2 linked regions of the Candidatus Chlorohelix allophototropha genome follow. The protein of the gene in region 1 interacts with the protein of each later gene in a pairwise test. Links are inferred from orthologs where the notes say so. Each region holds a gene or a part of one and is shown in the gene's direction. Other genes may lie near its edges.

Region 1 (6,038 bases):
AAGGGAAAAGTAAAAGGGAAGAGTTTCTGATAGCATAGCCTTATCAGGCGTTAAAGTTAGTGTTAAGATTAAAAAAATCGAGGCAAAGGCACCTATAATAATTGAAACTAATCTCCACCTTGTATCAAAGCTGCACAGCAACACGCCCGCGCTATTTTTCAAGCGGTTTACCTTGCCTCTTTGAATGGCGCTTACAGCGACCATGAAAACGATGTTGAACCCATAAAATATAGCTAAAGTGGGAGGATTATCTTTAACAAGCTGGTATAGAGGGAAGAACCCTAGCAAAATAATGATGCTTATTATTACTGCCAGTGCCTTCTTCAAGCCAACCATTTTAACCTCGATTTCTATGATAAATTTCAGCCTGTAATTTATTAAAAAGTATTGCTAAAGCCTTGTCAATCGTAAAATTAAACCAGGTGAGGTATTGCGCCCACTTTTTTTGCCGATTTGCTACAATACTGACCAAAACTATCTTTAAGTACATTTAGCACTAGGAGAGGTAACAGTGCAAATAAGAGCAGCCCAACTCAATGACTCCCACGCTATCACCGAGATTTACAATCAGGGTATAGATGATCGTATTGCTACCTTTGAAACACGCTCACGCTCTTCCGAAGATATATTGAGCTGGTTTGATGCGCAACATCCAATCGTGGTGATAGAAGAGGCTGGAAAAGTAATCGGTTTCGCTTCTACCTCAGATTACCGGAAGAATCGGGAATGTTATGCCGGTATCGCCGAATTTTCGGTTTATGTAGCGCGTGAAGCACGGGGACGTGGTGCGGGTAAACTGGTGTTGGAGGCTCTTATATATGAGGCGGCAAAAGCTGGATTCTGGAAATTGGTTTCGCGGGTTTTTGTAGAGAATAATGCCAGCCTTAGCTTATTGCGTTCGATAGGGTTTAGAGAGGTTGGCATTTACGAAAAACATGCCAAATTGGAGGGTGTGTGGCGTGATGTGGTGATTGTAGAACGCTTGATTGAGGCAAATCTTTGACGGAGTAACTTCACATAATCATAAGCATAGGGTTATACTTTCAGCCAAAAACCAGATTTTGCGCTTGCAAAAATAATGCGCTTGTGATAATATTTTAGATGCGCCGGGAAGCCGTCGCAATAAGGTTAATAACTGCGAACGGAAGTAGTAAGCCACCGCACCACAGAGAGTTTCCGAGGGTGGGAAGGAAACAAGCAAAGGCTGAACTCGTCCGGGAGTTGCAGCGGTAAACCACACAGGTAGCCGTCGCCGGGAAAGCCCGTTATAGCCGAATCAAGCGGATAGCGCCTTCTACGTTTGCATGGGGATGTAGCTCAGTTGGGAGAGCACAACACTGGCAGTGTTGGGGTCAGGGGTTCGAGCCCCCTCATCTCCATCTTTTTATTAAAGGGTAGGCTCTATCAAGTAGGGTGGTACCGCGCAAGGTCAAACGCCTTTCGTCCCTAAGCAGTCAAGGCTGGCTTATGGGAACGGGGCGTTTTTTGCTTTTATAATTATGATTACATATTACGAACAAAAACAAGATTTGATAAATTACACCATCCGGTACGCCACAGAGGCAGATATTCTTGCGGTTCGAGATGTGGCGCGTATAAGCTGGGATGCTACTTATTCGGAAATAATTCCGCCTGAAACTCGCGCTATATTTATCAAGCGCAGTTACTCCGATCAGGCTTTGAGACATTTTTTGAATCGCGCTGGGAAGGATAACTGGTTCTTGGTGGCAGAATCCACAAGTTCGGGTGTGGTTGGCTTTTGCGAAGTAATGTTGCGCCCCGGCTATAACCCTGATGCCGAAATAACCCGCCTCTATTTCCTTCCAGAGTGGCAGGGGCACGGCATTGGTACTGCTCTTTTGAATGAAATGCTGGCAATACTGCGCGGTCTTGACCCTGAATCCGGTCTTAGACCGCCCCGACTGTGGTTGACGGTGGCAGCACAAAACCAGCCTGCCATTGCCTTCTATCAGCAGCGGGGCTTCCAGTTTTATCGCGATTATGCTATCAACCTCCCCGAAACGCACGGTATAGTGCAAGCGTTGGAGGTAAAAGAATATATGCTGGAATTGAATTCACGGAGATAGATTATGGATACTCAAATAAAACCTGAAGTAAACAGGGCGGAAAAGCCGGTATATCGTCCGGCAGATATAGAATCGAAATGGCAAAAAATATGGGAAGAAGCGGGCGCAAATCACGCCCCTGATGATGATTCCCGCCCTAAATTCTATAACTTGGTGATGTTTCCTTATCCTAGCGGTGATTTGCATATCGGGCATTGGTACAACTACACCGGGGTAGATGTGTTCGGTCGTCTGATGCGGATGAAGGGCTACAATGTGATGCAACCGCTGGGCTTCGATGCTTTCGGTTTGCCTGCCGAGAATGCCGCTATAAAGCGTGGAGTACATGCGCGCAAATGGACTTTGTCCAATATTGCCAAAATGCGCTCACAATTGAAAACGATGGGCGGTATTTGGGATTGGCAGCGCGAAGTCATTACCTGTAACCCGGATTATTACAAATGGACTGAGTGGTTCTTCCTAAAGCTGTACGAGAAGGGCTTGGCGTATCGCGCCAAAGCGCCAGTTAACTGGTGTCCGAGTTGCCAGACGGTATTGGCGAACGAACAGGTGTTGGCTGACGGCACTTGTGAGCGTTGTAGTACGCTGGTGTACAAGCGCGATTTGGAGCAATGGTTCTTCCGTATCACCGCTTACGCCGACCGTTTGCTGGAATATAAGGACGTTAGCTGGCCCGAAAAAACCATGCTGATGCAGCGCAACTGGATTGGACGCAGCGAAGGAGCGCGTGTCAATTTCAAGGCTACCGGATGGGATGGTCAGGAATACGATTTGCCGATATTTACCACTCGTCCCGATACGGTGTACGGTATCACCTTCTTTGTGTTAGCGCCGGAACACCCGTTGGTAGAAAAGCTGACTACACCCGACAAGCAAACTGAGGTAAACGCTTACATCGAGAAAGCACGTGGTGAAACTGACATTGAGCGGCAAAGCACCGATCGCGAGAAATCGGGCGTGTTTATCGGCAGTTACGTAATCAGTCCTTTCACGGGTGAGAAAGTGCCGATTTGGATTTCGGATTATGTGCTGATGGGTTACGGTACAGGCGCAATTATGGCGGTTCCTGCTCACGATCAGCGTGACTTTGAGTTTGCCCGCAAATTTAATCTACCTATTCGCTTGGTTTATATGCCGGACGATCGCGAGTTGAGCGAAGATTCGATGAGCGAAGCGTTGGTACATGAAGGGCATGTGGTAAACAGCGGGTCGTTCAACGGTTTGCCGGATAATCAGGAAACCGTCAAGCAGTTTATTGACCATATCGAGCATGAGGGTTGGGGCAAGGCAGAAGTCAATTATCGCGTGCGTGACTGGTTAATCAGCCGCCAGCGATATTGGGGTGCGCCTATCCCGATGGTCTATTGCGACACTGATGGTATCCAGCCTGTGCCGGAAGAACAGTTGCCGGTATTGCTGCCGGAGGAAGTGGAATTTAAGCCCACCGGGGAGTCACCTTTGAAGTACATCCCTGAGTTTGTGAACACCACCTGCCCTAAATGCGGTGGTCCGGCGCGGCGCGAAACTGACACGATGGACACTTTCATGTGTAGCTCTTGGTACTTCCTGCGCTATTGTAGCCCGATTTTTGAAGGGGGCGCGTTTGAGCCGAACCTGATTAAAAAGTGGATGCCGGTTGATCAGTACACCGGCGGGGCGGAACACGCCACTATGCACCTGTTGTACGCACGTTTCTTTACGATGGCGCTGCACGATATGGGCTACCTGAGCTTTGAAGAACCTTTCACACGCCTGTTCCATCAAGGTACAATCTTGCGCGACAGTAAGAAGATGAGCAAATCGAAAGGGAACGTGGTTGCGCCAGATGTGCTGGTTAATCAGTACGGGGCGGATGCGGTGCGTGCCTTCCTGATGTTCCTAGGACCCTTTGATAAGGGCGGTAACTGGACAGACACTACTGAGATGCAGATTGGGGGAATCTACCGCTTCCTAAGCCGTGTATGGGCGCTGGTGACAGATACGGTGGCGTTCGACAAGGGCGGTAGCGTTGATTCTAAAATCGAAGCGGATGTGCGCCGTTTGCAACACAAGACGATTCGGCGCGTGCTGCAAGATTTGGAGTCGTGGCAGTTTAACACTGCCTTGTCCGGCTTGATGGAATATAACAACGGCTTGATAAAGATGGCGCAGGATACTCCCGCCGTTCAAGCCAGCGCCGCTTGGCGTGAGGCGTTAAATACAATGCTGGTGTTGTTGGCTCCATTGAGTCCGCATATCACCGAAGAGTTGTGGCAAATTACCGGACACGAAACCAGTATTCATATCGAGACTCTGCCCATCTACGATGCAGCATTGGCAGCCGATGACTTGGTGACGTTGGTGGTGCAAATCAACGGTAAGTTGCGCGAACGTATTGATATTCCCGCCGATATGGGCGAGGATGAGGTTAAAGAGACGGTGCTGAGTGCGCCGAAAATCGCGGCAGCCATCTCTGGCGCTACCCCGAAGAAAATCATCTACGTGCCGGGCAAACTGGTAAATATAGTGCTGTAACCAGAAGAAAAACGGAAGGGCGGAGTGTGATGCTTCGCTCTTTTTTATTGCAAATCAAAGAGGCGTTGTAGCCAGTTTATTGAAAGAGTTACAACCCCCAAGGATTATTGCGCTGGAGTAGCGAGAAGAATTTTTGCTGAACCTCGCTGCTCACCTTGTCGCCGATACGTACCATGAACATATTGGCAGCGTCCATAATGACATTCGGTTCGTCTGTATCGTATTGATCGAAACCCCCCGATTCGATGACACGTTTGAGCATTTTGCGATATACAAAGCGATTCAAGCCCACTGCTTCGCTATCCCAATGCCATGCGAACTCGTAAGAGGTGACGATTTTGTCGCGCAACCATTCCTCACCTTCGAAAGCAGCCCGCATAAGACGATAACTCAAACCCACGCCACGCCACTCCCGGCTAACCTCGATTGCGCCGAACTCGTACACGTTGGGCGACATATCCACTTCATTCAGCCCATACCAGCGATCGTATTCGTCTATAGGGTGCATACAGATATACCCAGCAATTTCACCTTTTGCAGTATGCACCAGCACCACGTTGCCAAGCTCCATCCCCGCAATTTTTATCAGATTGGCTTTCTGGCGTTCTAGGTCATAGCGAAAGAATATACCCAAGCCTTCGCTCAAGCTCATTTTTTCGATAAAAGAAGCGGGTACACGCCGCCGGAAGTAGAATACCTCGTTCGGAGTTGTCAAGCTTAAGGTATCTAGCAGAATACCTTCAGGCTCAATAGCAAGCCTTTGCAGGGGTGTTGAATCGGTCATAGCTTTCTCTATTACCTCTTCGCTCAGAATCGGATTTACTGTTGATATAATACCAGCAAAACTCGGTCTAGCTCAACCGCTTGCACCCGGGTATATTTGCGGTCGAAGTCTGCCATTAAGCTTACCTGCCAGTCTTTGCTATGTGCCCAAGGTATATCTAACCCAATCGGCAACGGTCGCGGTTCGGCTAGCGGGTTATCGCCCTGATATAGTTCAAAAAGTACCCAAAAACGCTTGAAGCGTTTACCTACATCTGCGCTGGCAATAGTTTCGGAATGTAATTTTTCTACTAACAACGGAAAAATATTGGGGGTAGGGTAATCCGAGAGGGAATATTTGGGCGGCAACGCTTGCGCCCCGTAGTAAACCAGTGGCAGCCACGCAATATCGGTGGCAGTTACAACCGCCTCGGCAGGTTGCTGTGCAAGGTAAGTGTTAATCTGATTAACATTATAACGGGCGATATATAACGGTTGCAGTTTGCCGTTGTAAATATCAGGCAGATAGAGGGAACTCCATAACAGCGCAATTACCAACGGAATACCCACTAAAATTGCGCCACCCCACTTTTGTGTACCCGGTTTAAAAATTGCCCAGCCCAGTAATAGGTAATAAAACGGCGAGCAGGCGATAAGCGCTTTATCCAAATAGAG
Region 2 (5,804 bases), 170 kb from region 1 along the record:
AAACTGTGGAAAAATATTTTCATTTGCTGGGATTGTGTTATAATTTAGCCCAAATATATCTTCTAAAATACCGTAATACTCTGAAAACTAGGTCGAAAAGGAGCAAACCAAGTATGAAGGTTAGTTGCCTGCAAGAACAACTCAGCAAGGGCTTGTCGGTAGTCGGGCGTGCCGTTTCCACCAAGACTACATTACCGGTTTTAAATCATATTCTGATTGCTACCGAAACTACCGATGATGGCGGGCGGTTAAAGTTGGCTGCGACTAATCTTGAAATCAGTATAACCTACTGGGTGTCGGCGCGTGTGGATGAACCGGGCGAAATCACTATACCGGCGCGCCTTCTTTCTGATTTTGTTTCCAGCCTCGGCAATGAACAAGTACATATGAGCCTTGATGAACAAACCCTTTCGCTCAATGTACGTAGCGCTCGTTATGAAGCCAATATAAAGGGTATTCCCGCCGAAGATTTCCCAACCCTACCAAATGTAACCAATCCCGGCAATAGCGCCGAAATCGCTTCTAATGTTTTCCGGGAGGCTGTGAGTCAGGTGGCTTTTGCTGCCAGCACCGATGAAACTCGCCCGGTATTGACCGGACTTTATGCCAGTTTTAACGGTGATAAAGTCACTATGGCGGCAGCGGATAGTTTCAGACTTGCGGTTAAAGAAGCTTCTTTGCTATCTTCGGTAAGCAATAATTTCAGTATAATTCTGCCTGCTCGCGCTATGTTAGAGCTTTCCCGTATTGTTAGTGACGATGATTCGCCGATCGAAATCAGCGTTACTGCCAATAGGAGTCAGGCTTTGTTCAAAGCGCAAGGGATTGATTTTACCAGCAGCTTGATTGAAGGGAGTTTCCCCAATTTCCAGCATATCATCCCCAAACGGTTTGATACCCGCACCTTGATTAGTACCGCCGATTTGCTCAAAGCCGTTAAGGTATCCAGCTTGTTTGCGCGGGATAGCGGCGGCAATATAATTCGGATGGCGGTTACTCCGGGCGAGGATATAACTCCCGGTAGCGTTATGCTGACGGCTAATGCGGCTGAAGTGGGCGATAACCGCAACGAGCTTGAAGCGACGGTAGAGGGACAGCCCGCCCAGATCGCTTTTAACGCCAAATATTTAACCGATGTTCTAGGAGCGATAAACACCGCGCAGGTTGCCATCGAACTCCAATCTCCTAGTAATCCGGGCGTTATCAAACCGGTAGGCAAAGAGGATTACACCCACGTAATTATGCCGATGCACCTCGCCAATCGCTAGAAATTTGCAGATATTTTCAAAGAAATAGAAAATGGTTAAGGGCGCTGTGATGCGCCCTAATTTTACGGCAACGAAAGATGAACCATACTCCAGAAAATGAAGATGCGTTATCGCGGCGGGTCGCTGAGCTAATACATCGGCTTGAATATCACAATTACCGTTACTACATACTAGATGACCCAATTATTAGCGATGTCGAATATGACGCTTTATATCGCGAACTAAAGCAAATAGAGGAATCTCACCCCGAACTGATTTCAGATGATTCGCCTACTCGCCGGGTGGGCGTTTCTACCGCTCAGACCGATTTTGCTAAAGTGCGCCACCCTTACCCCATGTTGAGCTTGAGTAATGTGTTTAGCATGGAAGATTTGGTGCGTTGGGATACTGCCGCTCGCAAATTCTTTCCCGGCAAGGTTGACTTTGAATATGTAGTAGAACCTAAAATTGACGGACTTTCGGTTGCGCTTACCTATGAGGATGGCGTGTTGGTGCGTGGCGCAACGCGGGGTGATGGCACTATTGGCGAAGATATTACACTGAATATCAAGACCATTAAGAGCGTGCCGCTCAAGTTGCGTCAATTAGAGGGTAAGCCTGTTCCCCGCCGCATTGAAGTTAGGGGCGAGGTTTATCTGGCTATAAAAGATTTTGAAACACTGAATCGTGAATTGGCAGAAAAGGGGGAGAAGCTTTTTGCCAACCCTCGCAACAGCGCTGCCGGTTCTTTACGCCAAAAAGACCCTGCCATTTCAGCTTCGCGACCGCTTAGTATCTTTCTATATAACCTCGGTTATATAGAAGATGGCTTGGAAATTCAAACCCAGACTCAAGCGCTCGAATATTTTCGGGAACTTGGCTTTCGCACCGCCAAAGATATTAAGCTATGCCGAACTCTTGAAGAAGTGGAAAACTGCGTCAGAGATTGGCTGGCACGCCGCGACTCGCTCGATTTTGAGATTGACGGCGCAGTGATTAAGCTTAACGATTTCAAGACTCAGGAATTGTTGGGCTATGTAGGGCGCGACCCGCGTTGGGCTACCGCTTATAAATTTCCGGCGCGAGAAGCTACTACCGTTTTGAAAGCTATTACCATATCGGTACGGCGCACGGGTAGTATCACCCCAAAAGCAGTACTTGAGCCGGTGCAAATCGGCGGTACTACTGTACAAAACGCTACCCTCTTTAATGAGGATGAGATTCGCCGCTTGCATTTGAAAATCGGCGATACGGTATTGGTTAAGCGCGCCGGAGATGTGATTCCCAACATTGTGAAGGTTCTCGATGAGCGGCGCACAGGCAATGAAACCGACTTCGAGATGCCCAAAAATTGCCCCAGTTGTGGCTTCCCAACCCGCCGTGACCCTGAATACGCGGTTTTATATTGTACCAACAACTCGTTTGATTGCCCTGACCGCATCCGTGACTGGATTAATCATTTTACCCAGACGATGGGTATGGAAGGGTTGGGCGTAAAAATAACCAACCGTTTCTATGATGAAGGCTTTATCCGCGACTTTGCCGATATTTACAGCCTTAAAAAAGAACAGTTGACCTCCCTTGAGCGTTTTGGCGAAAGACTTGCCGATAAGTTGTTGGCACAAATTGAGGAAAGCAAACAACGCCCGCTCTCGCAACTGCTGGCAGCTTTGGGAATTGAGGGTATCGGGCAGAAAGCGGCTGAAATGCTGGCACAGCACTTTAAGAGCCTTGCGCGTCTAAGGGCTGCTACCATAGATGAAATTGCCGAGATAAAAGGGATGGGTAAGGTTGCGGCACAGAGTATCGTTGATTTTTTTGCCAATGCTCGCAACGTTGCGTTGGTGGATAAATTGCTAGCTTTCGGGGTGCGTACTAGCGACCCGGAAGATAGCGATGAGAAAAGCAGCAAACCCTTTTCCGGTATGACCTTTGTTTTGACCGGAAAATTGCTAAACTATACTCGGCAATCGGCTGAGGAGTTGCTCAAGCGCAAAGGCGCTACCGTGGGCAGTTCGGTCAGCAAAAATACAACCTATGTGGTTGCGGGTGAGGATTCTGGAAGTAAACTCGCAAAAGCTCAGGCGCTCGGAATCAAAATTCTATCTGAGCAAGAATTTGAAAAATTGGTCAAGGATTAGGCAGTAGTAGGAAAGCGAATTTGGAGAAGCTTTGCAGTTAATTGTTTTGATTATTTGAATTCAGCTTATTCTGAACATTGTATTATATCTTGGAGAAAAAATGGCATATAGCGAACCTATAAAATCTGATAGCCCTGTGGTAAAGGTGCGGCAAATTGCCCGTCTTGCCCAATTGATTCTGGATTTACGGAATGAATACGAACAACGCTCGCGCCCCGATACTCTTCGCCAACTCAAGCAGCGCGCTGCCGAATTGAATGCGCTGGCGCAAGAACTTGAAGGCGAAACGCCCCAACCTTCCGAGAATCAGGAAAAAGGCTCAAAATAACTTTCTGCTAGCATCTTATCAATTTACCGGCTGTTTCCTCCCCGGTGTTTTCTGCTACGTTTAAACAGTTTATCCGGTATTCAAATTCTCCGATTTTTTGAAAATTGGCGTAATTCGCGTAATTTTTTTGTATAGCCTGCGTTTTATTAAGTAGAAACCTACTGATAGTGTTGGTATGAAGAGTTCGCAACAAATTAGTAAACGCAGGAGTAATCAAATGAAATCCTCAAGCTTTTTTTCTTCACATCGTCGTCTGTTTCTTTTCGGCTCAATCGCGCTGCTTGTGCTGCTGGTTGGTTCAGTGGCAATAGGTATAATGGCAAGCCCCAGAGTAGGAAATGTTTTTGATGAGGTTTCGAGCGGAATTGGCTATGCGCCGCAACCCACCGCTGCTGCCGCCGGTTCTGCCGCTAAAGCGCCCGCACAGGATTATGCTAGCGGCTCAACCTCTACAAGTTCTGGCAGCTATAATATAGGGACAAGCACGGACAAGATGATAATCCGCAATGCTACCTTAAATGTGACCGTAGAAAATATGGAAAAGACGCTGGCTGATATTCGGGCGCTGGTGGCGCAGCAACAAGGTACGATATTTAGTAGCAATACTACTGTCCGCAATGAACAAACATATGCCACTTTGGTGTTGCAGATTCCATCCGGCGCGTTTGATGAAACAATGACCCGCCTACGCGCTCTGGCTTATAAAGTGGATAGCGAAAATACTACCAGCCAGGATGTCACCGAAGAATATGTTGATTTGGACTCGCAAATGCGTAACCTTAAAGCAACCGAAGCTCAGTTGTTAGACTTGCTGAAAAAGGCTACTAACGTGAATGAAACGCTGACGGTTCAACGCGAATTAACCAACGTTCGCGGCGAAATCGAGCGTCGGCAAGGCAGAATGAACTATTTGCAGAAAAAGAGCGATTATTCGCTGGTAACTCTCAATATTTCGCCTAAAGGCGCACCCTCTACATTGAAAGTGGGCAATAACTGGGACTTCGGCTTAATCTTGTCGGATGCGTGGGAAGGTTCTCTGCGTGGTTTGCAGGGACTGGCAACCGTAACCGTAACCCTCGCGGTATATGGCATTTGGCTTGTGCCTTTGCTAGTACTGGGCTTCTACTTCGGCAGGAAATTCTACCGTCGCTTCCGCTCACTCGCTTCGCAGCAAACTAATTAAATCGAGTAAGGCTGGACTGAGTATAAATAAAATTCTTAGCCCAGCCTTAATCTTTTACTAATAAAGCTATTTATCCACAATTGACTCTCGTTTTCCACAAAATATCCCCATTTATCCACATTATGGAAAGCAGATTGCGGCTTAGGCTTAAAGCTGTTAAAATTAACCTACTTTAATAGGATAATTTAATTTATAAAGAAGCTTCAGGTTTTGAAGAGCAAAATTATCGCAATTGCGAATCAGAAAGGTGGTGTGGGTAAAACCACTACCGCCGTAAGTCTTAGTGCGGGTTTGGCTGCCGAAGGCTACCGTATATTGCTGGTAGATAGTGACCCACAGGGGAATGCTACCGGTAGTCTTGGTATTAACAAGCGCGAGTTGGAAGTATCGCTTTACGAGGTGCTGGTGGGCGAAAGTACCGCTACTCAAGCAATACTGGCTTCTGGTAGGGAAAGGCTGGAACTGTTACCCGCTTCGGTAGAATTGGCGGGCGCAGAGGTAGAGCTTACCAGTTTGACCGATGATGAGCGTGCCTTTCGTTTGAAAATGGCGTTGGAGCCTGTACGTTCTCGCTTTGACTATATCCTGATCGATTGCCCGCCTTCGCTAGGTCAAATAACTGTGAATGCGCTGACTGCTGCTGATGGTGTAATCATTCCGATCCAGTGCGAATATCTGGCGTTGGAAGGCTTGACACAGCTAAAGAATACAATTGATCTGGTAACAGCCGCGCTCAACCCTCGGCTGACCATTTTTGGCATCATTATGACGATGTATGATGGGCGTACCAACCTAGCGTTGCAAGTGGTTGAAGAAGTCAAAAAGTATTTTCCGGAGCAAATATTCAATACGGTTGTACCACGTAGTGTGCGCTTGAGTGAAGCTCCCAGTTTCGGGCAGTCTAT

Evidence for each region.
Region 2: the proteins of leuS (region 1) and ligA interact in binary tests that used the Escherichia coli proteins (3 or more experiments, as listed by UniProt). The link is inferred for Candidatus Chlorohelix allophototropha from one-to-one orthologs.

Annotation. Positions count from the first base shown.
Region 1 is NZ_CP128399.1:254,273-260,310, forward strand. What follows is about bases 1,712-4,845. They hold leuS (leucine--tRNA ligase), read left to right. Parts: upstream 1,712-2,090; coding sequence 2,091-4,601; downstream 4,602-4,845. Other genes in these bases: OZ401_RS01155 (GNAT family N-acetyltransferase), read left to right, coding at 1,712-2,087; OZ401_RS01165 (GNAT family N-acetyltransferase), read right to left, coding at 4,690-4,845. In the rest of the region: OZ401_RS01140 (hypothetical protein), read right to left, coding at 1-336; OZ401_RS01145 (arsinothricin resistance N-acetyltransferase ArsN1 family A), read left to right, coding at 512-1,003; more of OZ401_RS01155, read left to right, coding at 1,500-1,711; more of OZ401_RS01165, read right to left, coding at 4,846-5,385; OZ401_RS01170 (glycosyltransferase family 39 protein), read right to left, coding at 5,421-6,038.
Region 2 is NZ_CP128399.1:87,452-93,255, forward strand. What follows is about bases 967-3,866. They hold ligA (NAD-dependent DNA ligase LigA), read left to right. Parts: upstream 967-1,345; coding sequence 1,346-3,388; downstream 3,389-3,866. Other genes in these bases: dnaN (DNA polymerase III subunit beta), read left to right, coding at 967-1,268; OZ401_RS00415 (hypothetical protein), read left to right, coding at 3,489-3,716. Also shown: more of dnaN, read left to right, coding at 114-966; OZ401_RS00420 (DUF4349 domain-containing protein), read left to right, coding at 3,934-4,899; OZ401_RS00425 (ParA family protein), read left to right, coding at 5,110-5,804. UniProt on the Escherichia coli protein: DNA ligase that catalyzes the formation of phosphodiester linkages between 5'-phosphoryl and 3'-hydroxyl groups in double-stranded DNA using NAD as a coenzyme and as the energy source for the reaction.